One region of the Kribbella sp. NPDC051620 genome, then DNA from elsewhere that is predicted to be linked to it. Evidence: predicted binding sites of a transcription regulator. Region 1 holds the regulator's gene; the other holds the start of a gene.
The links. The regulator HrcA, encoded in region 1, represses chaperone genes, less so after heat shock. The targets are predictions, from matches to a motif close to TTGGCACTCGNNNNNNNCGAGTGCCAA.

Region 1 (14,117 bases):
GCTTCCCAGATGTCGATATACGGGTGGCCGACGACCAGGACGTCCCGGTTGTTGATCTCGGCGGCGATCCTCGACTCCTTCGAGCCCTCGACCAGGTGGTCGACCAGGACGCCCAGGCGCCGGCCGGGACCGGGACGGAACCGGCTGACGATGGCCGGCAGGTCGTCGATGCCTTCCATGTACTCGACGACGACGCTCTCGATCCGCAGGTCGTCACCCCAGACCCGCTCGACCAGCTCGGCGTCGTGCCGGCCCTCGACGTAGATCCGGCTCGCCCGCGCGACCTTGGCCCGCACGTTCGAGACGGCGACGGATCCCGAGGCGGTGTGCGTCTTCTTGGCCGGGGCGGCCTTCTTGGGCGCGATCAGGTTGACCGGCTTGCCGTCCACCCAGAACCCGGGGCCGAGCGGGTACGTCTTGATCTTTCCGTGCCGGTCCTCGAGATCGACCACGCCGTGCTCCCATCGCACCACGGCCCCGACGTACCCGGAACTGGGTTCCTCGACCACCAGCCCCTTCTCGATCACCAGATCGACGGTCCGCCCGTTCTTGGGCTTCCGCCAATCCCCAGCCAGCACGTCCCGCCCATACCGATCAGCCACCGTCCAAACCTAACTGGTTCAGGTACCAGGCGCGGGTTGGGTGGCGGGCGAGTTTGCCGCTGGAGGTTTTGTGGATGGTGCCTCGCTGGGTGAGGACGACGTCGTGGACGCGGAGGTCGTGGTGGCGTTTGACGGCGGCGCGGATGGAGTCGGTGGGGTCGTCGGGGGTGATGTGTTCGACGACGACGATCAGGTGCTCGGAGTCTGGGGAGGGGATGGAGAAGGCGACCACCCGGCCGGGTTTCAGGGCTGGGTGGGTTTTGTGGATGGTGGCTTCGAGGTCTTGGGGGTGGTGGTTGCGGCCGTCGATGATGATCAGGTCCTTGAGGCGGCCGGTGAGGTAGAGCTCACCGGCGTACAGGGTGCCGAGATCGCCGGTACGGAGCCAGGGGCCGGTGCCATCGGTGAGGGTGGCGTTGAAGGTTTGTTCGGTACGGGCGGGGTCGGACCAGTAGCCGCGGGCGACGTTCGGGCCGGCGATGCAGATCTCACCGATCTGGCCCGGGGGGAGTGGGTTGCCGTCTGGGTCGGCGATCACGACTGTTTGGCCGCGGGGTGGGCCGCAGGAGACCAGCTCGGTGCTGCCGAAGGTTGCGATGGTGGGCTCGGCGTCGATGGGGGCGCTGGCGACGAAAACGACGGCTTCGGCCAGACCGTACGCCGGGACGTGAGAGGTCGGGTTGAAGCCGTGATCGCGGAAGGCATCGGTGAAGGCCGTGAGGGTTGCCGGTCGGATCGGTTCGGCGCCGTTGAGGAACGCCTTGTAGCGGGTCAGGTCGAGGTTGGACTTGTCCGTGATCCGCTGGACGCAGTGGTCGTAGGCGAAATTGGGTGCCGCGGTGTAGACGTCCAGGGCCTCGTCGGCGAGCTGGAACCAGCGGGCCGGCCGCATCAGGAACGCCACCGGATCGGTGAACGCCGACCGGTCACCGTGCAGGATCGGTACGCCGAACGCGAGCATCAACCCCATGTCGTGGAACAACGGCAACCAGCTCACCGTCATCGACCGCCCCGGCCGGAACGCGAACGCCTCGATCAGCTGGCCGATGTTGGCGACCAGGTTGGCATGCGACACCATCACCCCAGCCGGCGACCCGGTCGACCCCGACGTGTACTGGAGATACGCGATCTCGTCCCCATCGATCGCCTCCAGTTCCCACTCAATTGATCCGAGCTGGTCGGTGGCAATCACCGGCAGACCGAGCCCGTTGCAGGCCTCCAAGGCGCCCGTGGTGGTGAGCGCACATACCGGAGAACAATCGGCAAGCACACCATCCAGCCGCGCGCGGTGCCCCGGGAGATCCGGCGGGAACAACGGGACCGCGATGGTTCGCGCGTAAAAGGACCCGAGCACAGCTACGAGGTAGTCGAGTCCCTGCGGCAAGAGGACCGCGACCCGATCGCCCGGCTGCGCAGTTTTGCGGATGGTCGCGGCGACGGCGCGGGCACGGCCGTCGACCTCAGCCCACGTCAGCGTGGTCCGTGAGTCGGCGCGATAGTCGACGTACGTGTAGGCAGGCTGGTCAGGCTTCTCCCTGGCCCACCGCGCGACCAGGTCGACGATCGTGGTCATGACCCCGGCCAGGGAGCGACCGGTACGTCGGTGACGCGACCCGGCGGCGGGGTGATCGGCAGGCCGAGCACCTCGAGCATCGCGAGCTGGGTGTGGAAGGCGAGCGCGTCGGCCGTCAACTCGATGTACCGCTGATGTCCGTCGTCGGCGGCGCGGTCGAGCAGAGCGTCGATTGAGGTGCTCGGCTTCGTTGTGGCGATCCAGTACTCCGCGCCGAACGGCGTCGCGTCGGTCGAGGTCGAGGAGTAGAACGGCAGCCGGACCTCCGCCGGAGCGAGATCGGCAAGCATCGGACCGAGCTGATCCGGCGTCCGGGCCAGCGCGGCGATCACCCGGGCGCCCTCGGTCGCGGTCAACGCACCCGCAACCACCGCGGCTGCAACCTCCCCACACCCCTCCGCCACGATCGCCGCCGGCACCACCCCGTACTCCCGCCAAACCAACGCCAACCCCACCTGCACCGCAAACCCAACCGGCAACTCATCACCCACCGCCACAACGTCCGTCCGCACTGCCTCCCGCAACGAGACACCAGCAGCCCAAACCATCAACGCATCAAGCTCAACCAGCACCCCCAAAAACCCAGGCACGCTCTCAGCCAGCTCCCTCAATCCAGTAGGTGAGGAACTCTGGCTGGGAAATACCCAAACCGGCTGGGGTGGGGTGGGTAGTGCTTCGGCGGCGAAGTTGGTGGGGTGGGGGGTGGCTTGGGCCAGGGATGTTAGGGCGGCGGTTAGGTCGGCTGGGTGGCGGCCGGTGATGGCGGCTCGGAGGGGGCCGCGGGGGAGGCGGCGGGCGAGGGTATGGGCTAGGTCGGCGGTGCTGGTGGCGGGGTTGGTTCGCAGGTAGGTGGCGAGTTGTCCGGCGTGGGTGCGGATTGCGTCGAGGGAGGTGTCCGACAACAGCAGCCGGGTGGGGCCGGTTGATGGGGTGCGGGCAGCGGGATGTGTTCGGCGTACTACGGCTTCGGGGCAGGAGATGGCTGCGCCGACCGGGAAGGGGAGGAGGTCGGGGGTGAGGCCGCGGTCGGCGGTCAGTACCGCCTCGAAGAAGTCGCCGGAAGGTTCGCCCTGGGGGTCGGTGCATAGGGCAAGTACCTGGTCGTGGTCGCGTTCGGCGTCGGCGAGGCGTTTGAGGACGACGACCTGGCAGGCCGGGCCGTCCAAAACTGCCACCGCGAACTCGACGACACCGGTGCGCAGATCGGACATCGCCGTGGACAGTGAGGCGCCGTCGAGGTCGCGCGGCGGCATCCCGGCGTGTTCGAGGGCCTCCCAGATGACTTCACGCAGCGTCTGCCCGCTCGCGGTCGACTTGAGCGACCGCCGGGCGAGCCCGATGACTGCGAGCTCGGAGCCGGACAGCGCGTCTGGCGAGCTGATCGGAACGCCGTCGGGTGCGGCCGGGCTCAGCAGGCCGCGGATCAGTTGGTTGATGGTCGGGTAGCGCCAGACGGACGACGGCTCCAGGCGGCGGCCGAGGACTTCCTCGAGCTCACCCGTGACAGCGACGGCATCCCGGGAGGCGACGCCGTACTGCTCGAGCAGCCGGTCGGCGTCGACGTCCGCGGGCGGCAACTCGCAGGCGCGGGCGACCCGGTCCACCAGGAAACGTCTGAGGTCGAGCTCGCTGATAGCCATCTCGCGAACGAAGATAGGTCATCGCTCGCGAGCCGGCGGTGACCTCAGTAGCTTTCGACGGCGTGGGTCGGGGCGGCGCTCCGGATCGGGGAGACGATTGTGAGCAGGAGGTAGACGAGGAATCCCGCCACCAGACCGACGACCCAGGAGTAGTCGTAGAGGGGTTGGAGGAACGGGATCAGGCCGTCGGCAGGGAACGGGCCGGCACCGGGGTTGGAGTAGGCGCCGCCGACGGCGAGGAGGGAGCCGACGAGGGTGGCGACGACAGCTCGCCAGTTCCAGCCGGCGGCGTACCAGTAGCGGCCGTTGGGGAGGTACAGGTCGGCGAGGAAGAGGTTGGTGCGGTCGACGAACCAGTAGCCCGCGATCAGCACGCCCGCCACCGACGCGAGCAGGCCGCCGTAGAACGACAGCCAGACGAAGATGTAGATCGACGGGTCCGAGATCAGCCGCCAGGGCTGGATCACGATGCCGATCACGCCGGTCAGCAGGCCGGCGGTGCGGAAGTTCAGCCAGCGCGGCAGGGCGTTGGCGAAGTCGTACGACGGGCTGACCACGTTCGCCGCCACGTTGCACGACATCGTCGCCAGGATCGCCATGATCAGGCCGATCGTGACCACCACCGGGTTCTCGAAGCGGCGGGTCAGCTCGACCGGGTCCCAGATCGCCGAGCCGTAGACGATCACCGTGCCGGAGGTGGTGATGATCGAGACCAGCGCGATGAACGACATCGTCGTCGGCAGCCCGATGATCTGCCCGATCACCTGCTGGCGCTGGCCTTTGCCGAACCGGGTGAAGTCGGGCATGTTCAGCGACAGCGTCGCCCAGAACGCGATCATCCCCATCAGCGACGGCGCGAAGATCTTCCAGAAGTCGGCGTCCCAGCCGAGCTTCGACGGCTGCGACAGGATCGGCCCGAAGCCGCCGGCCTTGACCAGCACCGTGATCATCAGCGCCAGGAAGGCCAGCGTGACCAGCGGCGCGGCCCAGTTCTCGAACCGCCGCAGCGCCTCGATGCCACGCCAGATCAGCACCATCTGCAGCACCCAGAAGAAGAAAAAGCTGAGCCACATGGTCCACGGGTGACCACCGATCGCGCCGGCATCGGACCAGCCCGAGCCGGCCAGCTCGCCGACGATCACGTAGATCGCCTGGCCGCCGATCCAGGTCTGGATGCCGAACCAGCCGCACGCGACGAACGCCCGCAGCAGCGCCGGGAAGTTCGCCCCGCGGACCCCGTAGAAGGCTCGCGCGAAGACCGGGAACGGGATACCGTACTTCGTACCCGCGTGGCTGTTCAGCAGCAACGGCACCAGCACGATCAGGTTTCCCAGCGTGATCGTCAGGAACGCCTGCAGCCAGTTCATCCCGAGCGCGACCAGCCCCGCCGCGAGCAGATAGCTGGGGATGTTGTGCGCCATCCCCATCCACAGCGCCGCGTAGTTGTACGTCGTCCAGTGGCGCTCCGGCAATCGGGTGGGAGCCAGCTCGGCATTCCCGTACCGGCTGTCGGCGACAACGGCCGGGTCGGCCAGTTCCACCCGCCCGTCCGGGTGGGTGATCTGTTCAGGAAAAGCCGGGGCCGCATGCGCCATCGTCGCCACCTCGTCCGCAGTCGTGTTTCGCACCAACGTGCGGGATGACGGACGTCCTGTCAACGCATAACAGCACAGCGTCACCGTCGTCGCCGACGGTGGCCGGGCTCACTCGTCCTTTGCTAGTCCGAGCAACGGCAGGGTCGGGCGGCGGGGAGCGCCCAGCGCGGCGTAGCCGCGGCGTACTGCCTGCTCGAGGTGGGCTTGCGGCCACGGCCAGTCGTCGGTGTGGGCGAGCGCGTCCTCGAGCGAGGTGCCGTTGTGATGCAGGCCGGAGATCGTGTTCGCGACCGTGCCGATGTCGCCGTTCTGGTCGCGGACGAACTCTGCGTCGACGACCGCACCGTGCCCCGGTACCACCTTGGCGGTCGCGGACAGCAGCCCGATCAGCCGGTCGACCGTGTCGGCCCACTCCAGCGGGTACGAGTCCTCCCCGTACGACGGGGGCGCGGACTCCTCGATCAGGTCGCCGGCGAAGAACACGTCGACATCCGGTACGACGACCACCACGTCGCCGTCGGTGTGGCCATTGCCCAGGTGCAGCACCTCGACCCGCCGGTCGCCGAGCTCGATCACCTTTGCCACGGCGAAGGTGTTGTCGATGGCAACGGTCTCGGCGACCGCTGCGGCGGTGTTCTCCTGCGCGTAGCTGGTCGCGTCCTTGAAGGCGGGATTGCCGAAGACGTGGTCGAAGTGCGCGTGCGTGTTGACCACCCAGCGGATCGGCGCGTCGGTGACCTCGCGGATGTGGGCGAGCAACTCCTCGCCCTCGGCGGGAGTGCCGCGGGTGTCGATCACCAGCGCGCCCTCGCTGCCGACGACCAGCCCGATGTTCACGTCGTACTTCTCGTACCGCCGGACCCAGGTCCGGTCGCCCAACTCAACCCACGCGCTCATGCCGACGACCCTAACCGCAGCGGTCAGCGGGAGATGACGTCGCCTGCCAGTACCTGACTCCTGTCGATGCCTTCGAGCAGCAGGCCGACGTTCTCGCCCGCGCCGGCCGTCTTGAGCTTCTTGCGGAACGCCTCGACGCCGGTGACGCGCGTCGTCGCGACCTGCTGCCCGGCGCGCATGATCAGCACTTGGTCGCCTTCGGAGATCGTGCCGGTGGTGATCCGGCCGGTCACCACCGTGCCGCGGCCGGTGATCGAGAAGACGTCCTCCACCGGCAGCACGAAACTTTCGCTGTCCCGCGGCCGCGGCGCGTCCGGCAGCTCCCGCTTCCAGAACTTCCATCCCATGCCGCGACCTTAGGCCATATCCAGCCGCCGGAATGGGGGTTGAAGGCCCCCGGCCAGCAGCCTAAGGTCGCAGAGCTGAACCGATTCATCCGATCTCTACACCGATGAAGCAATCGAAGGGCGGCGGCGTGACGACACGACGGGCACTGGTGGTCCGGGGTGGCTGGGAAGGGCATGTCCCGGTCGAGGCGACCGAGCTGTTCATCCCCTTCCTGAAGGAGAACGACTTCGAGGTGACGGTCTCGGACACCACCGAGAGCTACCTCGACCTGGCCGGTGTCGACCTGGTGCTGCAGTGCATCACCATGAGCGAGATCACCGCCGAGCAGGTCTCGGGCCTGGAGACGGCGGTCCGCGCCGGCACCGGCCTGGCCGGCTGGCACGGCGGCATCATCGACTCGTTCCGCAGCAACACCGACTACAGCTTCATGACCGGCGGCCAGTTCGTCTCGCACCCCGGCGGCGCGGTCGACCACCGGATCGAGATCGTCTCCGACCACCCGATCGTCGAGGGGCTGACGCACTTCGACCTGCGCACCGAGCAGTACTACGTGCACGCCGACCCGACCAACAACGTGCTGGCCACCACCACCTTCCGGGCGCACCCGGACTTCCCGTGGATCGACGGCGCGACGATGCCGGCCGTCTGGACCCGCACCTGGGGCGAGGGCAAGGTCTTCGTCGCCACGCCCGGCCACACCGTCGCCGACCTCGACACGCCAGAGGTCCGCACCATCATCGAGAGGGGCCTGCTGTGGGCGAGCAAGTGACCAACGTCGGCATCGTCGGCACCGGTGTCATCAGCGGTACCTACCTCGAGCACCTCGCCAAGCTCCCCGGCGTCAAGGTGGTCGCCGTGGCCGACCTGGACATCTCCCGGGCGCAGGCGATCGCCGATCAAAACCCGGGCGTCCGGGCCCTGACGTCCGACGACTTGTTCGCCGACCCCGAGGTCGACATCGTCCTCAACCTGACCATCCCGGCCGCCCACGCACCGGTCCACCAGGCTGCGCTGCAGGCGGGCAAGCACGTGTACGGCGAGAAGCCGCTGGCCGTCGACCGTGCCGAGGCAGAGCCGTTGCTCAAGCTCGCGGCTGCCAACAAGCTTCGCATCGGCTGCGCCCCAGACACAGTGCTCGGCACCGGCACGCAGACTGCCCGCGTGGCGCTCGACCGTGGCGACATCGGCGTACCGACCGCAGCGACGGCGTCGTTCGTCACGCCTGGGCATGAGCTGTGGCACCCGGCGCCGGAGTTCTACTACCAACCAGGTGGCGGCCCGCTGCTCGACATGGGTCCGTACTACATCACCAGCCTCGTCACTCTGCTTGGACCGGTGAAGCGGGTCACTGGTCGGGCCGGGCGCTCCCAGGAGCAGCGGAAGGTGCACAGCGGGCCGCGGGCCGGGGAGACGTTCCCTGTCGGAGTACCGACGCATGTGACCGGCGTACTGGAGCACGAGTCGGGTGCGCTCACCACTGTGCTGATGAGCTTCGACGTGTGGGCCGCACGGCTGCCGCGGATCGAGATCTACGGCACGGAGGGCAGCCTGTCCGTCCCGGACCCGAACAACTTCGACGGCACGGTGGAGATCGCGACTGCCACCAACCGTGACTGGACGCAACTCCCGGTAGCCGGTGGGTACGCCGGTGCCGGCCGCGGCGTCGGAGTGGCCGACATGGCTCGCGCACTGCGCAACAACGAGCCGCACCGGGCGGATGGCGCGCTGGCCTACCACGTGCTCGACGTCATGGAGTCGCTGCTCGAATCTGCCGCTCAGGACCAGTCGGTGGACGTGGCGAGTACGGTCCAGCGGCCTGCCGCCGTACCTTTGGGAGCGTCGCCGGAAAGCAGCTGAGATCCGTCCCACGCCGCTACTTGTGGGTAGGTGTCGTGCGGGCTCGGTAGACTGGCACTCGAAACTCGGGAGTGCCAACCCGAGGGGCCGACGTGAGAGGGGTGGTGCGCGTGCTGGACGAACGCAAACTGGACGTTCTCCGAGCCATCGTCGAGGACTACGTGGCCACCCACGAGCCGGTCGGCTCGAAGACCCTGGTCGACCGGCACAACCTCGGCGTCTCCCCGGCCACGGTCCGCAACGACATGGCCGCGCTGGAGGAGGAGGGGTACATCACCCAGCCGCACACCAGCGCCGGCCGGATCCCGACCGACGCCGGGTACCGGCTGTTCGTCGACAAGCTGAGCACCGTCAAGACGCTGTCGCCGGCCGAGAAGAAGGCGATCTCGTCCTTCCTGGTCGGCGCGGTCGACCTGGACGACGTGGTCCGGCGTACCGTCCGGCTGCTCGCCCAGATCACCCGTCAGGTCGCGATCGTGCAGTACCCGACGCTGAGCCGGTCGAGCGTGCGGCACGTCGAGGTGGTCACGATGACGCCGCGGCGGCTGCTGCTGGTGCTGATCACCAGCACCGGCCGGGTCGAGCAGCGGATCGTGGAGACCCAGGACGACGTCGACGAGCAACTGATCGCCGACCTGCGCTCCCGGCTGAACTCCGCGCTGACCGGCCAGCGGCTGACCGACGCGGCGACCTCGCTGGCCAGCGTCACCGAGACCTTCCCACCGGCCGACCGGTCGCTGGTGGCCGCCATCGTCACGAGTCTGCTGGAGGCCTTCACGGTCGAGGGCGAGCAGCGGATCGCGGTCGGCGGCGCGGCCAACCTGACCCGCTACGGCGACGACTTCGAGCGCAACGTGAAGCCGGTGCTGGAGGCGCTCGAGGAGCACGTGATCCTGCTCAAGCTGCTCGGCGAGGCGACCAACCCGCAGACGCTGACGGTCCGGATCGGCCACGAGAACCCGTACGAAGGACTTGCCACCACCTCGGTCGTCGCCACCGGCTACGGCTCCAAGTCGGAGGCGCTGGCCACTCTCGGCATCGTCGGCCCGACCCACATGGACTATCCGAGCACGATGGGCGCGGTCCGCGCCGTCGCGCGCTACGTCAGCCAGATCCTGGCCGACTCGTGAACCACCGAACGCACCGAACACTGCCTACCAAGTGGTCTGGAGTATGAGCACCGATTACTACGCCGTCCTCGGCGTCAGCCGCGACGCGAGCCAGGACGAGATCAAGAAGGCCTACCGCAAACTGGCCCGCCAGTACCACCCGGACGTGAACGACTCCGAGGACGCGCACCACAAGTTCCAGGAGATCGGCCGCGCGTTCCAGGTGCTGAGCGACCCGCAGAAGAAGCAGGTCCACGATCTCGGCGGTGACCCGTTCGCGAGCGGGCCCGGCGCGGGTGCGGGCGCCGGCTTCGGCCAGGCGTTCACCTTCACCGACATCATGGACGCCTTCTTCGGCCAGACCGGCGGGGCGACCCGTGGGCCGCGGCCACGCACCCGGCGCGGCCAGGACGCCCTGATCCCGCTGCGGATCGACCTCGCCGAGGCGGCCTTCGGGACGACTCGTGAGCTGAAGGTCGACACCGCGGTACTCTGCCCGACCTGCTCCGGATCCGGCGCGGCCGCCGGCTCGGAGCCGGTCACCTGCGAGATCTGCCACGGCCGGGGCGAGGTCACCCACACCCAGCGCTCGTTCCTCGGCGAGGTCCGGACGATGCGTCCGTGCCCGAACTGCCGCGGCTTCGGCACCACCATCCCGAACCCGTGCGTCGAGTGCGCCGGCGACGGGCGGGTGCGCTCCCGGCGTACCGTCACCGTCAAGATCCCCGGTGGCGTCGACAGCGGCACCCGGGTCCAACTGACCGGCCAGGGCGAGGTCGGCCCGGGCGGCGGCCCGGCCGGCGACCTGTACGTCGAGATCGAGGTCGAGCCGCACGAGATCTTCACCCGCAGCGGGGACGACCTGCACTGCACGGTGACGCTGCCGATGACGGCGGCCGCGCTCGGTACGACGATCGACCTGCCGACGCTCGAGGGCGAGACGACCCCGCTGGAGATCCGCGCGGGAACGCAGTCGGGGACGGCGATGACGCTGACCGCTCGCGGTGTACCGCGGTTGCGGCACGCGGGGCGTGGCGACCTGATCGTGCAGGTGATCGTCGAGACGCCGACCAAGCTCGACGACGCGCAGAAGGACCTGCTGCGGCAGATCGCCGAGGCGCGTGGCGAGGAGCGCCCGCAGGGTCATGTCCAGGCGGCGCACAAGGGTGTCTTCGGGCGCCTGCGCGACGCCTTCGGTGCGCATTGAAAACGACTTAGGCTGCCGGGCGATGGGACTCGCGGTCTTCTACCTGCCTGATCTCGACGGCCCCGAGCTGGTACTTGACGGGGCCGAAGGTCGTCATGCGGCCGTCGTACGCCGGATCGCCCCGGGCGAGCGAATCCGGCTGACCGACGGCCGGGGCTCGTTCGCCGAGGGTGCGGTCGTGGCTGCCTCCAAGAGCGGCCTGACCGTGGCAGTCGACCACCGTGGTGAGGTCGACTTGGCGAGCCCGCGGCTGGTCGTAGTACAGGCTCTGCCGAAGGGGGAGCGGGCCGAGCTGGCTGTCGAGATGCTCACCGAGGTGGGCGTCGACCTGATCGTCCCGTGGAACGCGGACCGCAGCCAGTTCCGCGCCAACCCCGAACGCGTGGCCAAGACCGAGAGCAAGTGGAGGGCCTGGGCCTTCGAGTCCAGCAAACAGTCCCGCCGCTCCTGGTTCTGCGAGGTGGCTCCCATCGCCTCCACCTCCGAGGTCTCCGAACTCCTCGCCGACGCCGCCCTGGCGGTGGTCCTGCACGAAGAAGCCACCACCCCGATGGCCTCGCTGAAGTTGCCGGACAGCGGCGACATCGTCATCGTCGTCGGCCCCGAAGGCGGCATCACCCCAGCCGAACTGGAAGCCTTCGCCGCCACCCCGGTCCGCCTCGGCCCCACAGTCCTCCGTACTTCGACCGCCGGCGTGGCCGCCGCCTCCGCCCTGCTCGCCCACTCCCGCTGGAGTTGACCCCCGATGGACTGGCTGGAATGGCACCAGGACTACGACGACCCATCATCTGACCTGAGCGGCCGGCTCCGCTCGGTCCAGCGCGCGATCCGGACCCACCTGGACGCACATCCCGAGGGCCCCATCCGGGTGATCAGCGCCTGCGCCGGCCAGGGTCGCGACCTGATCGAAGTACTGGCCACCCACCCGGCCCGCGACCGCGCCACCGCACGCTTGGTAGAGCTAGACCCCCGCCTGGCCGAGACAGCCCGCGCAGCAGCTGCTGCTAACGGGCTCACCGGCATCGAGGTCGTAGAGGCCGACGCCGGAGCAAGCGCGACCTACGCGGGCGCAGTACCGGCCGATCTGGTCCTCTTCTGCGGCGTCTTCGGCAACATCACTCCCGCCGACACCCAGGCCACCGTCCGCGCGCTCCCCGCCTTCTGCACCCCCGGCGCCACCGTCATCTGGACCCGCGGCCGCCACGATCCCGACATCCGCCAGGACATCCGCGGCTGGTTCACCGACTCCGGCTTCGAGGAGCTGTCCTTCGACGCCCCCGACGACGTCGTCTGGTCCGTGGGCGCCAACCGCTACGTGGGCTCCGGCGCACCGGCCGTCGCGCCGGAACGCCTCTTCACCTTCACGTCCTACTTCACGTAGACGGTCTTGGAGTCCAGGTCGGTGATGCGGCCGTCCTCCGGAGAGAGCAGGTAGACCTCGATCAGCCATTCGCCGGGGCCGAGCTTGGGGGTGAAGGCGTACGGGGAGAACTTCTGGCCCTCGGCGGCCATCGTGTAGTTCTTCACGACCGCCTTGGTCTTCAGGTTGGTGGCCTTCCAGTCCACCTGGGCCTCGAATGCCGACGCGATGCCGGTGACCTTGAAGAACTGCTTGACCGTCTGGTTGTTCTCCGGGGTCTCGATCCAGACCATTGCCTGGACGTCGGCCTTCTGGGCCTTGTTCAGCGGTTGGTTCGCGTCGATGACGCCGAAGATGGCCCTGGGGATGCGGCCCTGCTCGGTGATCTGGACCGGGACCGTCCGCTGCAGCGCGCCCTGGACGGTGTAGACGAGTTGCTGGGCGGCCATGTCGGCGACGTCCGGCTCCAGGGTGGCCTCAGGCAGTTGCTTGAAGTCGACCAGGATGAGGTCGTCGGTGTAGCGGACCGAGTTGACCGCGGCGCCGTCCCAGGGCGACACGTAGTCGGGGTCGCCAGAAACCTTCGACATCGTCATCAGCCGGACGGCCTCCTCGGCCGGCCGGCCGTTGATCGACTGCCAGGTCCGGTACAGGCGGTAGTCGGGGCCGTTCTTGTTGCCGACGACCTTGCCGAGCCAGTAGATCGGTACGGCCTTCTGCTTGACCTCGGTCTCCTGGACCGCGCGGGTCTTGTCCGTCGGAGCCACGGTGGGCGGCTGGCTGGATGCCTTGGTGGGGGCGGGCCTGGGGGTGACAGGCAGCGTGGGGGCGGTGCGGGACGGGTCGGCGGACGCGCTGGTGGTCGTGTCCGGGCCGCCGGCGATGCTGGGCTGGTCGGCCGTCTTGGTGTTGTCGTTCAGTACCGTGAACGCGCCGATCGCCGCCGCCGTACCGAGCACCGCCGCGCCCGTGGTGATCACCCAGGGACGCCGGCTGACCGGCGTGCGCTGGTTCCGGACCCGGGCCTGGATCTCGTGCAGGCCGTCGGCCGGCTCGATCCGGTCGGCCTCCTCGGCCAGACTTCGCCGCATCAGCTCGTCGAAAGGGTCTTCCCCGTGGTTGCTCATGCGCTCTGCTCCAGAACCTGGCGCAGCGACCTGGTCGCTCGCGCGGCGTGACTCTTCACGGATCCCCGGCTGATCCCCATCGTGTCGGCGATCTCCGCCTCGGACAGGTCACCGTAGTACCGCAGCACCATCACGGTGCGTTGCTTCTCGGGCAGGGTGCGCATCGCCTCGATCACCCGGTCGGTCTCAGCGCTGCGCAGCGCGGCCTGCTCCGCGCTCGGTTCGTCCGGCAGGGACTTCGGCAGATGCTTGTCCACCACCACCAGGTGCCGCTGCCGGGACCGGCAACGGTTGACCACGGCGGTCCGCAGGTATGCCAGGGCCTTGTGCGGGTCGCGGAGCCGGTTCCAGCGTCCGTGCATCGCCACGAAGGCGTCCTGCACGATCTCCTCCGCCGAACCGGTGTCGCGCAGCAGCAAGGCGCCGAGCCGGACCAACGACGTGTAATGCGCCGTGTAGACAGCCGTCAGCGCCTCGTCTGCATCCCACGAGGACTCATGTGCCACGCACTCTTCGTACACCACGGCCGGTTGTGCCACGCAACGGAGACGCGAAGGTCCGGTCCCAGGTTGACAACCTTCGGCGAATATCGCCCCGGCCGGGCGGTTTTGAGGCGGCCGGAGGGTTTTATCGGATGAGGCTGTCGGGTGGGGCCGCTAGCATGGGTGGGTCACACCATCGGGCATTTGGAGGAACAGGCTGTCCAGGCCACGCAGTATCGAGCCGTCGCAACCGGATGCGGCGCGCGCTGACGGCAGCGCAGCAGGTGCGGGTCAGGGTGCCGGTCGCGGCACCGGTCACA
Region 2 (14,117 bases), on a different contig from region 1:
AAACGCCGAACCCGTCATCCCAACCACTCCTCACCGAGCCATCACGATAATCCGACGATATATCGCGAACCCCGGCCACCCAAGGGTGTGGACAACTCTCAGCAACCTCTCATCCAGCCTTGCTACCGTCGGCAACTCCCTCCAAGCCGACAACGACTGAAGGGTCACCATGAGCTTCTTCGACAGCCTCAAAGACAAGGCCTCCGAACTCCTCCAGACCGCCACCGAAAAGGTCACCGACGCCACCGGCGTCGATCTGGGTGGCGTCACCGACAAGGTCGCCGAGACCACCGGCGTAGACCTCGGCGCCGCGGCCGACCAGGCCACCGAATCAGCCGAAGGCCTGGCCGGCCAAGCCGAAGGCATCGGCGAAACGGCCCAGGGCCACCTCGACGCCACCGGCGACCAACTCGCCGACGCCACCGGCATCGACATACCCACCGAAGCCCTCACCGACCAGGCCACCGACAAACTCGGCGACATCACCGGCAACAGCCAGAAGTAGGTCGGTTAAGCCGACCTCCCGAGGTCGATGCGAGCATGCCCGGCGCCCCGGGCACGCTCGCGGTCCGAGATCACCCCGCAGGAAGACCCGCGGAGCGCCTCCAGTGCCTCTGGCTCATCCGACGTTAGGGGGAAATCGGTGGACCTCTTGCGGCCAGTCGAGGGCGACGGCGAGGCGGCCCGCCCAGTAGCGGGCGGTCTCATCGTCGGGGACCTGGACCACACAGAGGCCGCCGAGGTGCTCCTTGGTTTCTACGTATGGTCCGTCGGTGAAGACCGGCTCGCCGTTTTGTGAGGTGACGCTGCAGACCACCGTCGACGCGTCGAGAGCACCGTTGCCGTAGACGAAGATGCCGTTCGCCTTCATCTCCTCGATCACGGGTTCCACCGAAGCGGACTTCTCGCGGATCTGCTCCGGCGTGTGCTCGGGAACCCACTCGTCGTTGAAGCTGATCAGGTAGTCAGTCACTGTCGTCTCCTCTCGAGGCAGCGGCCATCGGCGGCCGCCACATTATCTCCACGAACGGCAGCACCCCGATCCGACACCATCACGGCAACTGATTTCAAGACGACTCGGGGCCGGACGATTCTTCGTCCGGCCCCGAGTCATTCGCGTCAGTGCTTGGCCACGGCTCCAGTGGTCGGGTTGAGCAGTACCGGTCGGGGGTTCGGGCGGTGGTGGAAGTCGAGCATGCCGGTCAGCGAGCCGGCGCGGGCGTCGTACGAGGCATCGCCGATGGAGCCGGTCCGCCAGTTGTCCTCGATGAACTTGAGGATCGAGGTCTGGTCGGTCCGGCTGTGGTCGACGTAGTTGGTCTTGCTGAACGGGCTGATCACGAGCAGCGGCTGCCGCGGACCGAAGCCACAGCGGTCGGCGTACCCGCCGGCGGCCGGCTTGCCGCCGCACAGTGCCGCCTGGTCGTTGGCCGGGTCCGCGGAACCGTTGCGGAGCGGCGGCGTCACATGGTCGTACCAGCCGTCGGAGTCGTCATACGCGACGACCACCGCGGTCGAGGCCCAGTCCTTGGACTTCTGTACTTCGTTGATCGTGTTGACCAGGAAGTGCTGCTCGTCCAGCGGGTCGGAGTAGCCGGCGTGGCCGTCCTGGTACTCGCCGGCCTTGAGGAAGCTGACCGCGGGCAGGTTGCCCGCCTTCGCGGCAGCGGAGAAGTCGGTCAGGTCGTACTGGTGGTTGGCCTGGTCGGTCTGCCCGATCTTGGCGACCGACGTCGGCGGCAGGTGCTTCGGGTTGCTCGTCGACTTGTAGTACTGGAACGGCTCGTGGTGCGGGCTGTAGTCGACCACCGTGTTGCCGCCGACGTTCTGGTGTGTCGCGCCGCAGACGGAGTACCCGTTCGCAGTACTGGTCGGGCGGAACCCACCCTGGAACCAGCCCCAGCTGACGCCCTTCTTGTTCAGCAGATCGCCTACGTTCGTGCCGGTCATCACGCCGAGCGCGTTCTTCGACGTGTGGTTGTTGTCCGCGCAGTCGTCGTACGCCGGATCCGGGTCGTTGATCATCGTGCCGACGCCGTTCGCGTCCGGCGACGCGACGGTATAGGCGTCGGTGACCTTCTTGCCGGTGACCGAGTCGACGGCGTAGATCCCGTGCGTCTGGCCGGAGATCAGGTTGACCGCACCGGGCGAGGAGGGGCCGAAGGTGCTGCTGTACGAGTTGTCGCTCATCGCGTAGTGCTGGGCGTAGTTCCACAGCCCGGTCACCGTGTTGCCGTCGAAGTAGTCCATCACGAGGCCGGGCGCGCCGTACAGGATCGGCTGGCCGGTGCACTTGTCGGTCTCGGTGTACTCGACGAACTTGTCGGCCTTACCGCCGTTGTACGCCTTCTGCTCCGCGCCGTAGCCGTGGTTCTGGTCGCAGGTCAGCGCCTGCTCGGGGCTCAGCCGGCTCGGGTTGTACTGGTTCGGGTTGTGCTCGAGCAGCGTCGGCGTCAGGCCGTTGATCCGCGGCGTGTGGCGGGCGGCCTGGAACTTGGTGCCGTCGGTGTTGGCGGCGTTCGGGTAGGTGCCGAAGTAGTGGTCGAACGAGATGTTCTCGTCGAAGATGACGACCAGGTGCTTGATCGGCGTACTGGCGGTCACCGGTGGCTTGGGATGGTCGTCGCCGCCGTGATGCCACCAGCCGTCGCCGGCCCAGGCGGGCCCGGCCGCGGCGATCAGCGCCAGTGCGCCGACCCCGGCGACGCCGGTGATCGCCGCCATGCGGGTTCGTTTACTCCAGGTACGGGGTTTGGGGACCACAATTGCCTCCTGTTGGTGAAGCACTTCATGCGAGCAGCCCGCGGCCGAGATGGTCGGCGGAGTCCCGGACCCCGGGCAGAATGAGGAAATAGCCGCCACCCACCGGCTGGATGTAGTCGACCAGCGGCTCGTCGGCCAGCCGCTTCTGGATGGTTTCGAACTGGCGCTGGAGATCTTGCTGGTAACAGACGAAGACCAGTCCCATGTCGAGGTTGCCGACGTTGTCCACGCCGCGGTCGTAGTTGTACGGCCGGCGCAGGATGCGGCTGCCGTCGCTGTCCGGAGTACGCGGATTCGCCCGGCGGATGTGGCTGGTCAGCGGGATCGCCGCGCCGACCGGGTCGGCGGCGAAGTTCGGTACGTCGTGCTCGTCGTTGCCGTCGAGCGGGGCGCCGGTGTCGCGCCGCCGGCCGAACATGTTCTCCTGCTCGTTGATGGAGACGCGGTCCCAGAACTCCACCAGCATCCGGATCCGGCGGACGACCTGGTAGCTGCCGCCTTCGGCCCAGGGCTGATCAGTTGCTGGCGGCAACCACACGAGCTTGTCCATCACGGCCGCGTCGTTGACGTCCAGGTTGGACGTACCGTCCTTGAAGCCCATCAGGTTGCGGGGAGTGCCTGCCGGCCGGGGTGGCGAGCTGAACCCCTCGTACCGCCAGCGAACCTGCATCGCGCCGCGGGTGTGCCGGGCGAGGTCGCGCAGGGCGTGCACCACCGTGTCGCGGTTGTCCGCGCACAGTTGCACGCTCAGGTCGCCATGGCTCTCGGCCGGGTCGAGGTGATCGTTGGGGAAGGTCACCATGCGGGTCAGGCCGGCCGGCTTGCGTTTGGCCAGCCCGTACCGCTCGTCGAACAGCGAGGCCCCGACGCCGACGGTGACAGTCAGCCGGTCGGCGGGGACGGTCGGCCCCAGTACGCCGGAATCGGTCGGCGGCCCAGAAATGCCCGGATCGGGCGGCGTCCCGCCGGCGGTAAGAAAGTGAGCCCTGTCAGTCAACGTCCGAAACAGGTCGGCGAGCTCAGCCCGGTTCGCGGCGAGCACATCGAACGAAACATGCATGGCATGCGGCTGCGCAGGCGTAGTAATCCCAGCCTGATGCACCCCATGAAACGGCACAACCGCCTCAACCACCGGCCCCGCATCACCCCGCCCCGCCCGAGCAACCCCAGCCCCAGCCCCCGCCCCCACCGCAACCCCCGCCACCCCAGCACCCAGCGCACCCCGCAAAAACGCCCGCCGCGCCGTACCAGCCTGCCCCGTGCCAGGCCGGTCCGTTTTGTTCTGTTCGGGGTTGGTCATGAGGTCCTCCGGACGTCGCCTATTGCGGCGATCGGCGCTAGGACTTCCACTAGTTGGCTGACGGCAGCGTTGAGGCGCATGCGGTTTGGCTGGCTCAGTGCGGTGGGGGCGACCCAGGTGCCGTCCGGCCGGTGCCCCTTGGCGACCAGGCCTCGGGTGGTCGCGATCCACGTGGCTACCTGCGGCCAGCCGGAGTACCGCTTGGTCATCACCGGCGCCAGCGCGCGCAGCACCGCCTGCGTGCCGTCCAAGTTCGCCCCGATCGTGGCGAGCCCAGTGCCACTGCCCTGGTCAGCCTGCCCAGTCAGCTCGAACTGCAGCGCGTTCTCCATGATCTCGTGCGCACGCAGCGGCAGGTCGTTCGGATCAGTCCGCTCCTTCGGGAAGTCCTCGCGAAGACCAGCGACCGCGGTAGCAAGCCCAGTCCCGACCGCTACCAGCGATGCAGGCGACTGCCCATGCCACAACCCATACTCAATCCGCCGCAACCCACCGAACCCCGGATCCCGCACCCCACCAGCCAGCCCATCCGGCATCCCATCGATCCGATCAGCGAAGTCCCCGAACGTGTCGTACGCCGCCCCCAGCCGCTCATACGCCAGATGCGCGCCCAGCCACGCCGCCCGAGACGCCGCCAGATCACCGCCCCGCAGCGTCCGTACCAGCGCGCCGACCTCACCCGCCAGCGTCACGAGCGCCGCACCGACATACCCCCGGTACTCCGTCACAGCCCCGACCAGGTCCTGACCCGTGACCGGCAGGATGGCCGGCGTCGGCGGGGGAGGACCCTCCATGACCTGGATCGTCGGCCCAATCACCGCATCAGTGTCCTCAGCCAAGCACCGAAAGGCATACGACGCCCGCCCGAGGTTGACCTGCATCGGCCGACTGGTATTCGGCGCCAGCCCCTCGACCTCCGCGTAAATCCCACCGGTCGCCGGATCGATCAGGTCAACCTCGGTAGTCACCGTGCCGACGTTGCTGACCCGAACGCTCTGCGGCCCACCGCGCGGATCCTTCCACCCAGTACCGCAGTTCCCCCGCGACACGGTGACGGTCGCCGCCTCACCTTGCGACCCATGACCGGAGCACCCGGCCACACCAAGCAGCACCCCGCACACAGCCAACGCACCACCAGCACGCAAGCGCACAACAAGCGGCACGAGGGCTCCGAGGAAGGGGTAAACACTTGGTCACCCCCGACCCTAGGCCACCTGGCGAACACCGCCCCATGACAGATGTCAGTACCCGAAAATGTTGGCCTCCAGGTAACCCACCGTTTGCCTACTGCCCAGCGAGCGGGCCCTCCAGCGGAAGTGCAGATATCCGGATCAGTCCTTGCGACCCTTCAGTCGACGGCTGACCGCGCGCTCTACTTCGCGAGTCGCCTCGCGCTCGGCGAGGGCGTTCCGCTTGTCCCAGTTCTTCTTGCCGCGAGCCAGCGCGATCTCCACCTTCGCTCGCCCGTCCTTGAAGTACAGGACCGTCGGTACGATCGTCAGCCCGCCCTCGTTGACCTTCCGCTCGATCTTGTCGATCTGCGCCCGGTGCAACAACAACTTCCGCTTCCGCCGCGCCCCACCCTCGAACCACCGAGCCTGCGAGTACTGCGGAATATGCACCCCATGCAGCCAGATCTCGCCATCCTCGACCTGAGCAAACCCACCCACCAACGAAGCCCGCCCAGCCCGCAGCCCCTTCACCTCCATCCCCTGCAAAACAATCCCCGCCTCCCAAACCTCTCCCAACTCATACTCATGAGCAGCCTTACGGTTACGAGCGATCACAGGGTCGGCTACGGGCTTCTTCACACACCAATTCTCTCCCACCGGCGGGTGCGAGAGGATACTGCTCGTGGACGTGCATCAGATCACCGCGGCGTTCGACGACATCTTCGACCAGGCGCTCGTCTTCCACGGCTATACCGACTACATGCGCGACTACGACGTATTCGCCTATACGTCGGCTGATCCTCGAACCGGGATCGCGCCGGAGTACCTGCGCTACCGCTTCAAGCACTGCGTCCGCGCATCGGTCACCTCATCGGTCTCACCGCAGACCTGGAGCCAATCGCTGGACGACCGCCTGCTCGACATCGAGCAGGACCACGATCTCGACGGTCTCGTCTGGGGCGCCCGCTGGCAGGTCCTCTACCCAGGCGCCAAGCTGCTGCCCGGCACGGCAGAAACGGAGATGTGGTCAACCCGGCTGGGCAGACCGGCCTACGAGGCCAGGATCGAGACCAACATCCAAGCTATTTCTCTGATCTTCTCCGACCTGTCAGTCGACCAGATCGAGCCCGGCTACTCGCCCTTCACCGTGGCGCAGGACGACTGACCTGTTCGCCGAACGGGTCCGGTGGGTGCCCCCGGCAGGATTCGAACCTGCGACGCACGGTTTAGGAAACCGACGCTCTATCCCCTGAGCTACGGGGGCGCACGTGTGGACCGGGGACAAGGGTAGCGGAGTCAGCCGATGACTGCGTTGACGCCCAGGTGGCCGGAGATGGAGGCGTAGCGCTCGGCGTAGAGGGTGATGCAGTTGGAGGCGGTGCAGCCGCCGCCGGCGAAGGAGAGGCCGCGGATGGTGGCGCCGCCGCCGGAGGAGGTTGTGTAGATGGGGCCGCCGGAGTCGCCGCCGCGGATGGCGATCGCGTTGTCGCGGGTCGCGCGGATGACGTACGTGGTGCAGCCGTCCGTGTCGCAGTACTTCGCGCTCAGCGACTTCACCGTGAGCCGGCACATCGAGAGGCTCTTGTAGCCGGACTGGCAGATGAAGGAGCCGAGGGCCGGGTCGCCGGCGGCCTTGACCGTCCGGGTGTCCACGGAGTCGCCGGGGCCGTCGGTCCAGATCTTGGGGCCGTACGAGCTGCCGGTCAGCAGCGACTGGTCGTAGTCGGGGTAGTTCGTCCGCACCGAGGTGGTGCCGTAGTAGTTGGTACCGGAGTTCCAGACGGTGCCGACGCCGCCGCAGTGGCCGGCCGTCACCGAGCCGCGCTGGCCGTTCGACCGCTTGACGACCGAGAAGCCCGCGGTACACAGCTTGAGCGCCGACTTGATCATCGCGCCGCCCCAGTGGCCGCCGGTCGGGGTGTCGCTCATCCGCGACGTCCGCTGCAGACCACCGGCCGATGCCCGTACGCCGTCCAGCGACTGCAGCGCCGCGGCCGAAGCAGCCGAGGTCGAGGCCTTGTCGTACTCGACGACGACGTCCTCGGTCGCCGGGTCCAGGTCCGCGCTGTACGTCGTCTTGGCCGCGTCGGCCCACGAACGCGCGCTGATCCGGTTCCAGGCGTCCGCGATCGAGCGGGCGGAACGGCAGCTGCGCTCGAGGCCGAGCATCTTCTGCCCCGCGGCCGGAACGTTCTTGGAGACGGCGGCCTGGTACTTCTTCTGGTCGACCACCGAGTCGTCCACGACCACCTTGTAGCCGGTCTCGGGCGACCCCAGTACGCCGACGATGCCCTGGCTCAGCCCGTACGGAAGACCCGACGTCGGCCGGCCGGTCGCATCGAGCGGCTCGATCGACCGGACGGCGCTGGTCACGCCCTCGGCGATCGCCTGGCCGAGCGGTCGCGGGTCCTGCGCCGAGACAGGCTGGGACAGCCTGGTGGCGTTCGAGGATGTCGTCGTCGGGTCGGCGTGGTTGCAGACCGTGGCCTGCGTCACAGTCGTCGGTGCGCCCGGCGCGGCCGTCGACGGCAGGGCCGAAAGTGACGCGGTCACCAGTGACACTGAGCTAAGAGCGAGCAGCGGAACGGTAGCTGAGAGTCGCACTGAGCTCCCCAATCGGTGGACGGCCTCCGTGAATCGTCCGGTCAGGGACTGCTCATAGTCAATAGCCGATCACCGTCCGCAAGCAAATTTGACTACCGTGCGCGAGCGTATCTCGCAACTTCTCGCCCGTCGCCGGCGTAGAAGGTCAAGCCGGTCTGGTCGCCGGCGATCCGTTTCGCGGACGCCAGGACGGCGGTGTGCGGGACGTTGTCGCAGCCCACCATTCGTTGACTGCCCGACTTGCTGCTGAACTCGCCGCGCTGGCCGATCGAGTAGGTGCCGTTGATCCCGTTGCAGCCGTCGGAGCCGACCCAGGTCCCGTCGGCCTTGAAGGTGATGGTCGGGGCGTCCGGCCGGGCAGCCTTGAGGGTGGTGAAACCACTGAGATGCACTGGTCGCCAGGTGCCAATCACTGTCTGGGCCGTGGCTGCAGGAGCCTGAGCATTCGACCCGGCCGCTGCCGGGTTGCTCCCCGCCGGTTGTGGGGTCGACTGAGACGGGCCGGCCAGGCTGAAGCTGACTGCGGCGACCAGGGCCACCGCGGCCGCGGCGGCACCCGAGATCAGCCAGGTACGCCGCTGCGCCTGCTGCGCGCCGAGGGTGGCCCGGCCGACCAGGTCGGCCGACGGTGGCACCGAGGCGGCCGCGCGCTCGAAGGTGGCGCGCAGACCGTCCTCCAGATCTGACACTGTTTCCGGCTCTGTCTTGCTCACGACAACCTCTCATCAACACGGTGGGACTGCCTCGTCCTGCGGAGCGCGGCGAGGGCTCTGCTCGCGGTCGCGCGCACCGAGGACGGTTTGATGCCGAGCAGGTCGGCGATCGTCCGGTCGTCCAGGTCCTGGTAGTAGCGCAGCACCAGGACGACCCTTTCCCGGGCCGACAGCGTGGCGAGGGCTCGCCAGAGGTCGTCGGAGTTCACGATGTCCGTGGCCGGATCCGGCACCGTGCGATCGGTGTCGAGGTCGGCCGCCGGGGCTTCGGTGAAGGACCGGCGACGCGTCATCGACAGATAGGAATTGATCAGGATCCGGCGCACGTAGTGGTGCGGGTCGTCGGCCCGCTGCACCTTGCGCCAGGACCGGAACGCCTGCATCAGCGCGATCTGGGCCAGATCCTCGGCCCGCTGGTAGTCGCCGGAGACGGTGAAACCGAGGCGCACCAGTTCCTGCCCGCGCGCGGACGCGTACTCCTCGAACTCCACTCGCAACTCCCCAGCTGGGCGTACAACACCTCACACCTATTAGACGCAGTGTGCTACCCAGGGTGCTGCAGAGATTCACACACAGTTCGATCTCACCGTGGCAGCGGCCCAGCCGCCCGCCTTGCGGGTGGTACCCACAAGGCGGGCGGGGTGACCCGGCCCGGACGGCTTCGGGGGGCACGTCCGGGGCAGGGTCAGCGCAGGCCGAGCGCCTTGATCAGCTCGGGGGAGACCTGCCGCGGCGACGCGAGCTCGCCGGGCTTGCCTTGTCCTTCGAACGAGGTCGCCACGAGCTGCCGGCAACCGAACGCCTCCGCGGTGTACGAGAGCACGCCGCGGTCGTTGTCGGTGAACCGCAGCACGTAGGTCGGCCCCAGTTCCTTGGTGCACATGGCCGGTTTCTTGGGTACCGGCTTCGCGCTGTTCACCAGGGCGAAGAGGTCGGCGGCCTGGGCCGCGGTCCGCTTGGTGGTGACGGTCGCGTAGTCCTGGCCGGTCGCCTGCGCGTCGTACTGGCAGATCGTGACGCTGACCGGCTGGAACAGGGACTTGGCGGTCCCCTTGCCCCAGACAGCCTTGCCGACGGCGTCCCGGACGGCGGTGATGGTCTCCGGGCAGTCCATGCTCGGTGTTCCGCTCGGGGTGGCGGTGGGCAGTGTCGGCGGGGTGCTGGGGGTGGTCGGTGGTTGGCTGGGCTGGGCGCCGGCGCCGCTGGAGTCCTCGTTACCGCAGGCGGCGGTAAATCCGAGCACTGTCACGACGAGCGTCGCCCCGATGAAGCCCCGTGTCCTTGATGCACTCACGACTCGGTCCTTCCGGTTGGGCAAGGAAACCCATCATGGTCGAGGAGGATCTCACTGGTCGTGCCAGAACTGTCACGGCACTGCGTCTATCTGGTCACGGGGTAAAATGAGCCCATGACGAGCCCGTACGAAGACGACGAGCCGCTGCTGCCCGAACAGACCCGCGACGACGATCCTCGCGCCTGGGGGGAGAACGACCCCGGCAGCGACGACGACGAGCGGATCCTGCGCGAGGTCCCGCCGCACCACTGACCGGCTGCCCCGATGAGCACGGCTCTTCTGGTCCACGGCGGCCTGTGGGAACCGATGAACGCGGAACGCTTCTGGCGTACTTCGGGCATCATCGATGCGCTCGAGGTACGTGGTGTCACCCTCCTCGCGCCTGATCGCGTCCAGCAGCCTGGCAGCTGGACCGAAGAAGTCGCCGTACTGCGTAAGCACCTTCCCCAGGAACCGGTTGTGGTCGTCGGCGCCTCCAACGGCTGCTCGGTGGCTGCCCTGCTGGCGATCGAGTACCCGGAGTTGATCGAACGACTCGTCCTGGCCTGGCCGGCGACCGGCGGCGACCCGGTGGTCGACGAACGAACTCGCGCAGGCCTCACCTCCAGGGGTGCACCGGCAGCCGTCGCTGACGAGTTGCTGGTTGCGGGCACCTTGCGGGGAGTGCGAGATGAAGACCTTGCGGTACTGGGTATTCCAGTGGCCGTCCTCCCTTCGATGCCGGAGAATCCATCTCATCAACGCAAGACGGTCGATGCCTTGCTGAGCCTGATCCCCGGCAGTCGCGAACTTCCCGGCTGCCCGGAACCACCCACCCCAGACTTTCCGCCCCACAAGGAAGAACTGGCCGAGACGCTGGCTGCTTTCACGAGGAGGTAGTCCTGATGGAACTGCGGTCGTTCGAGAGCGAGTACACGACGCTCGTGGCGGGCTGGGCGACGACGGCGCAGGAGGTGGCGTTGCTGACCGGGCGCGAGGAGTACCCGTTCCCGGCCGGCATCCTGACCAGTTGGCGGGCGATCGCCGACGACATCGAGGCCTACCTGTACTTCGACGGCGAGACCCCGGTCGCGTACGGCGAACTCTGGCTGGACGACGACGAGGACGAAGTCGAGCTGGCTCGTCTCATCGTCGACCCGAGGCTGCGCGGCAAAGGCATCGGCACCGACTTCGTCCGGGCCCTTCTCGAACCGGCCCGGTCCGCGGGGCACACCGAGATCTTCCTCCGCGTGCGCCCCGACAACACCCAAGCGATCCGCGCCTACCTCCGAGCCGGCTTCGAACCCGTCCCCGACGACCTAGCCGCCGAATGGAACAAACCCCAACCCATCGACTACACCTGGCTCCAATACCCGACCACCAGCTGACCACCTGGGCCGGTCAGCTGGGTCAGGACAGTGGGCGGGCTCGGAGGGCGTCGCGGATCTCGACCAGCAGCTCCTGGTCCATGGTGAGCGTCTCGGGCTCCTCCTCAGGGGTGCCGGCCTTGGCTGCGCGGCGGTCCTGGATCTTCTTCATCGGGACGACGAGCACGAAGTAGACGACCACGGCGGTCAGGAAGAAGACGACGGCGGCGTTGATGATCGCGCCGAAGTCGATGACTGTTTTGGGGTTGCTGTCGTTGAGCTGGACGGCCAGGCCGTTGACGTTCGAACCCCCGATCGCCGCTATCAACGGATTCACGAGGTTGTCGACCACGGTCTTCACCACGGTGGCGAAGGCGGTGCCGATCACGAACGCGATGGCCAGGTCGAGGACGTTGCCTCGCATAAGGAATTTCTTGAAGCCCTCGATCATTTGCAGTGCCTCCACGATGCGGGGTCCTGGTGGACCCTCGGCTGGGTACCCGCAAAACGTAGGACCCCGCCCGCTGGATGGCGAGGGAGCGCGCCGCATCGCCACGGATCGCCATCGTCTGTGTCCGATAAGTGATCAGCTGGTGTCCGGTGTCAGCGCGAAGCTGATCCTGGTGTTCGCCGTCGCCTGGGCGATCCGGCCGATCACCTCCCGCCCGGCGGCGATCACAACCAGCGCGCCCGAGGCTCCGGAGGCTGAGGCGGGCAAGGCGATCACGCGCACAGCGCCGGCCAAGGGAGTCGCGGTGTCGACGGGTGTGCTCGTCGCGGCGTACAGATCTATTCGGTCGCCGACCTGGAGCAGGGTGGTGAGGTCGGCGTCGTCGATGCGGACCGGATAGGCGAGTTGCCCGGCGGGGAGTGACGCGGGAGTGACGAAGCGCACGTCGGTGAGTGGCTCGCCGGAGCGCACCGGCCCCGCGAGGACGCGCCGGGCGACGTCACTGCCCGGCTGGAGGGCGCCGGCGGGCACGACGGAGGCAGGCAGCCGCACGGTCCGAAGGTCGCGCGCCGTCGGCGGCGAGCCACCGGCCAGGTCTCTGGCGGCGGCGAGGACGGCCACCGTCGGCGGTGGTGGCGGAGAAAGGGCGGCCATGCCGCAGTACACGGCTGCCGCCGCGGACACCCCGGCCAGTAGGCGGCGGTGCCGGCGAACGGCTTTCAGCAGGTCACGAAGAAGAAGTCGGCTCATGCCAGGGAAGGTACGAGCCCAGGAGCGCCGTTCTCCCGTTGTCCACAGGGGAAAGTTCAGGCAGCGCTGGTGTTGCTGCTCGAAGACGAGCCGGACGAGCCCGACGAACTGGACGACCCGGTCGACGAGGAACTCTTCGACGAGTCCGACGACGACTTCGACCCGTTGGACGACGACTCCGACGAGGAGGAGGACGCCTCACTCTTGGCCGGCAGCGTGCTGGTCCCCGACGAGCGGCTGTCGTTGCGGTAGAAGCCAGAGCCCTTGAACACGACACCCACCGCGTTGAACACCTTGCGCAGGGTCCCCTGGCACTCGGGGCAGACCGTCAGGGCGTCGTCGGTGAAGCTCTGGCGGACCTCGAGCGAGTTACCACACTCGGTGCACTGGTACTGGTACGTCGGCACGTGATTCCCCTTCAGGCCGCTGGCACTCCTACTACTCGACTGCTAATAATGCGTCACGGGCCCGAAGTATTCCAACTTCCGTCCACGATCACCGGTCTGGACCGCTCTTCGTCCACAGGTTTCGGGGAGCGGCATTTGGGGTGCGGGGCCGGATTCTCTAAGTTTGGTCCGTGCGTCGCCTGCTGCGTGTCATCATCCTGTCCGGAATCGTGTTCGCCACCTTGCTCCTGGTGGTGGCCGGCACCGGCGTCTTCGTCGTCCGCCACTCCTTCCCCGGCTACGACGGGACGGTGGAGCTGACCGGACTCGACGCGGACGTGGAGGTGGTCCGCGACGGCAACGGCATCCCGCAGATCTACGCCGACAAACCGGGTGATCTGTTCGCCGCCCAGGGGTACGTGCACGCCCAGGACCGGTTCTTCGAGATGGACTTCCGCCGCCATGTGACCTCGGGCCGGCTGGCCGAGCTGTTCGGCAAGGACGCGCTGGAGACGGACAAGTTCGTCCGCACGCTCGGCTGGCGACGGGTCGCGGAGAAAGAGCTGGCCCTGCTCACGCCGACCACCCGGCAGTACCTGGACGACTACGCCCGCGGCGTCAACGCCTACCTGAACACCCACCAGGGCTCGGCCCTCAGCCTCGAGTACGCCGTACTGTCGCTGAAGGACCCGGGCGCCCCCGACTATCACCCCGAGCCGTGGACGGCGGCCGACTCGCTGGCCTGGCTGAAGGCGATGGCGTGGGACCTCGGCGGCAACATGGACGACGAGATCACCCGCACCAAACTCGCCGCGAAGTACCCGGTCGCCAACATCGCCAGCCTCTACCCGGACTACCCGTACGAGCGCAACGAGCCGATCATCGCGACGGCCGCGGTGACCAAGGGCGGCACGTTCACCACCGCGTCGGCCCCACCGCCCCAGCGCGGCATGCTGACCAAGGATCTGCTCAAGTCGCTCGACACCATCGACAAGGTGGCCAAGGGCCTGCCGGACCTGATCGGCCGCGGCGACGGGATCGGCTCGAACTCCTGGGTCGTCTCCGGTGAGCACACGACCACCGGCAAGCCGCTGCTGGCCAACGACCCGCACCTCGGCGCGACGATGCCCGGGATCTGGACCCAGGTCGGCCTGCACTGCAACAACCTCGGCACCAAGTGTCCGTACGACGTGTCCGGCTTCAGCTTCTCCGGCCTGCCCGGCGTGGTGATCGGCCACAACAACTCGATCTCCTGGGGTTTCACCAACCTCGACCCCGACGTGATGGACCTGTACCTGGAGAAGTTCGCCGGGCCGAACGCGGTGATGTACGACAACA

Region 2: a site for HrcA is predicted at 12,820-12,846, ahead of ACIA12_RS39545 (FmdB family zinc ribbon protein). Genes of this name have one in related genera too.

The regions. Positions count from the first base shown of each region.
Region 1 covers NZ_JBITDB010000003.1:77,306-91,422, reverse strand. The annotation lists gene ACIA12_RS13490 (DUF3097 domain-containing protein) at 1-602, opposite strand, end outside; gene ACIA12_RS13485 (fatty acyl-AMP ligase) at 595-2,175, opposite strand; gene ACIA12_RS13480 (acyltransferase domain-containing protein) at 2,172-3,815, opposite strand; gene ACIA12_RS13475 (NCS1 family nucleobase:cation symporter-1) at 3,860-5,410, opposite strand; gene ACIA12_RS13470 (MBL fold metallo-hydrolase) at 5,519-6,307, opposite strand; gene ACIA12_RS13465 (EF-Tu/IF-2/RF-3 family GTPase) at 6,331-6,654, opposite strand; gene ACIA12_RS13460 (ThuA domain-containing protein) at 6,759-7,424, shown strand; gene ACIA12_RS13455 (Gfo/Idh/MocA family protein) at 7,409-8,512, shown strand; gene hrcA (heat-inducible transcriptional repressor HrcA) at 8,623-9,642, shown strand; gene dnaJ (molecular chaperone DnaJ) at 9,686-10,828, shown strand; gene ACIA12_RS13440 (16S rRNA (uracil(1498)-N(3))-methyltransferase) at 10,851-11,567, shown strand; gene ACIA12_RS13435 (SAM-dependent methyltransferase) at 11,574-12,209, shown strand; gene ACIA12_RS13430 (Gmad2 immunoglobulin-like domain-containing protein) at 12,197-13,315, opposite strand; gene ACIA12_RS13425 (SigE family RNA polymerase sigma factor) at 13,312-13,821, opposite strand.
Region 2 covers NZ_JBITDB010000011.1:85,630-99,746, forward strand. The annotation lists gene ACIA12_RS39455 (PadR family transcriptional regulator) at 1-18, opposite strand, end outside; gene ACIA12_RS39460 (hypothetical protein) at 170-505, shown strand; gene ACIA12_RS39465 (YciI family protein) at 620-973, opposite strand; gene ACIA12_RS39470 (phospholipase C) at 1,120-2,724, opposite strand; gene efeB (iron uptake transporter deferrochelatase/peroxidase subunit) at 2,789-4,063, opposite strand; gene ACIA12_RS39480 (EfeM/EfeO family lipoprotein) at 4,060-5,031, opposite strand; gene smpB (SsrA-binding protein SmpB) at 5,395-5,874, opposite strand; gene ACIA12_RS39490 (hypothetical protein) at 5,918-6,400, shown strand; tRNA gene ACIA12_RS39495 (tRNA-Arg) at 6,427-6,499, opposite strand; gene ACIA12_RS39500 (hypothetical protein) at 6,532-7,788, opposite strand; gene ACIA12_RS39505 (META domain-containing protein) at 7,932-8,552, opposite strand; gene ACIA12_RS39510 (SigE family RNA polymerase sigma factor) at 8,549-9,043, opposite strand; gene ACIA12_RS39515 (hypothetical protein) at 9,238-9,846, opposite strand; gene ACIA12_RS39520 (hypothetical protein) at 9,961-10,098, shown strand; gene ACIA12_RS39525 (alpha/beta fold hydrolase) at 10,111-10,725, shown strand; gene ACIA12_RS39530 (GNAT family N-acetyltransferase) at 10,731-11,213, shown strand; gene mscL (large conductance mechanosensitive channel protein MscL) at 11,236-11,658, opposite strand; gene ACIA12_RS39540 (SAF domain-containing protein) at 11,779-12,393, opposite strand; gene ACIA12_RS39545 (FmdB family zinc ribbon protein) at 12,450-12,800, opposite strand; gene ACIA12_RS39550 (penicillin acylase family protein) at 12,971-14,117, shown strand, end outside.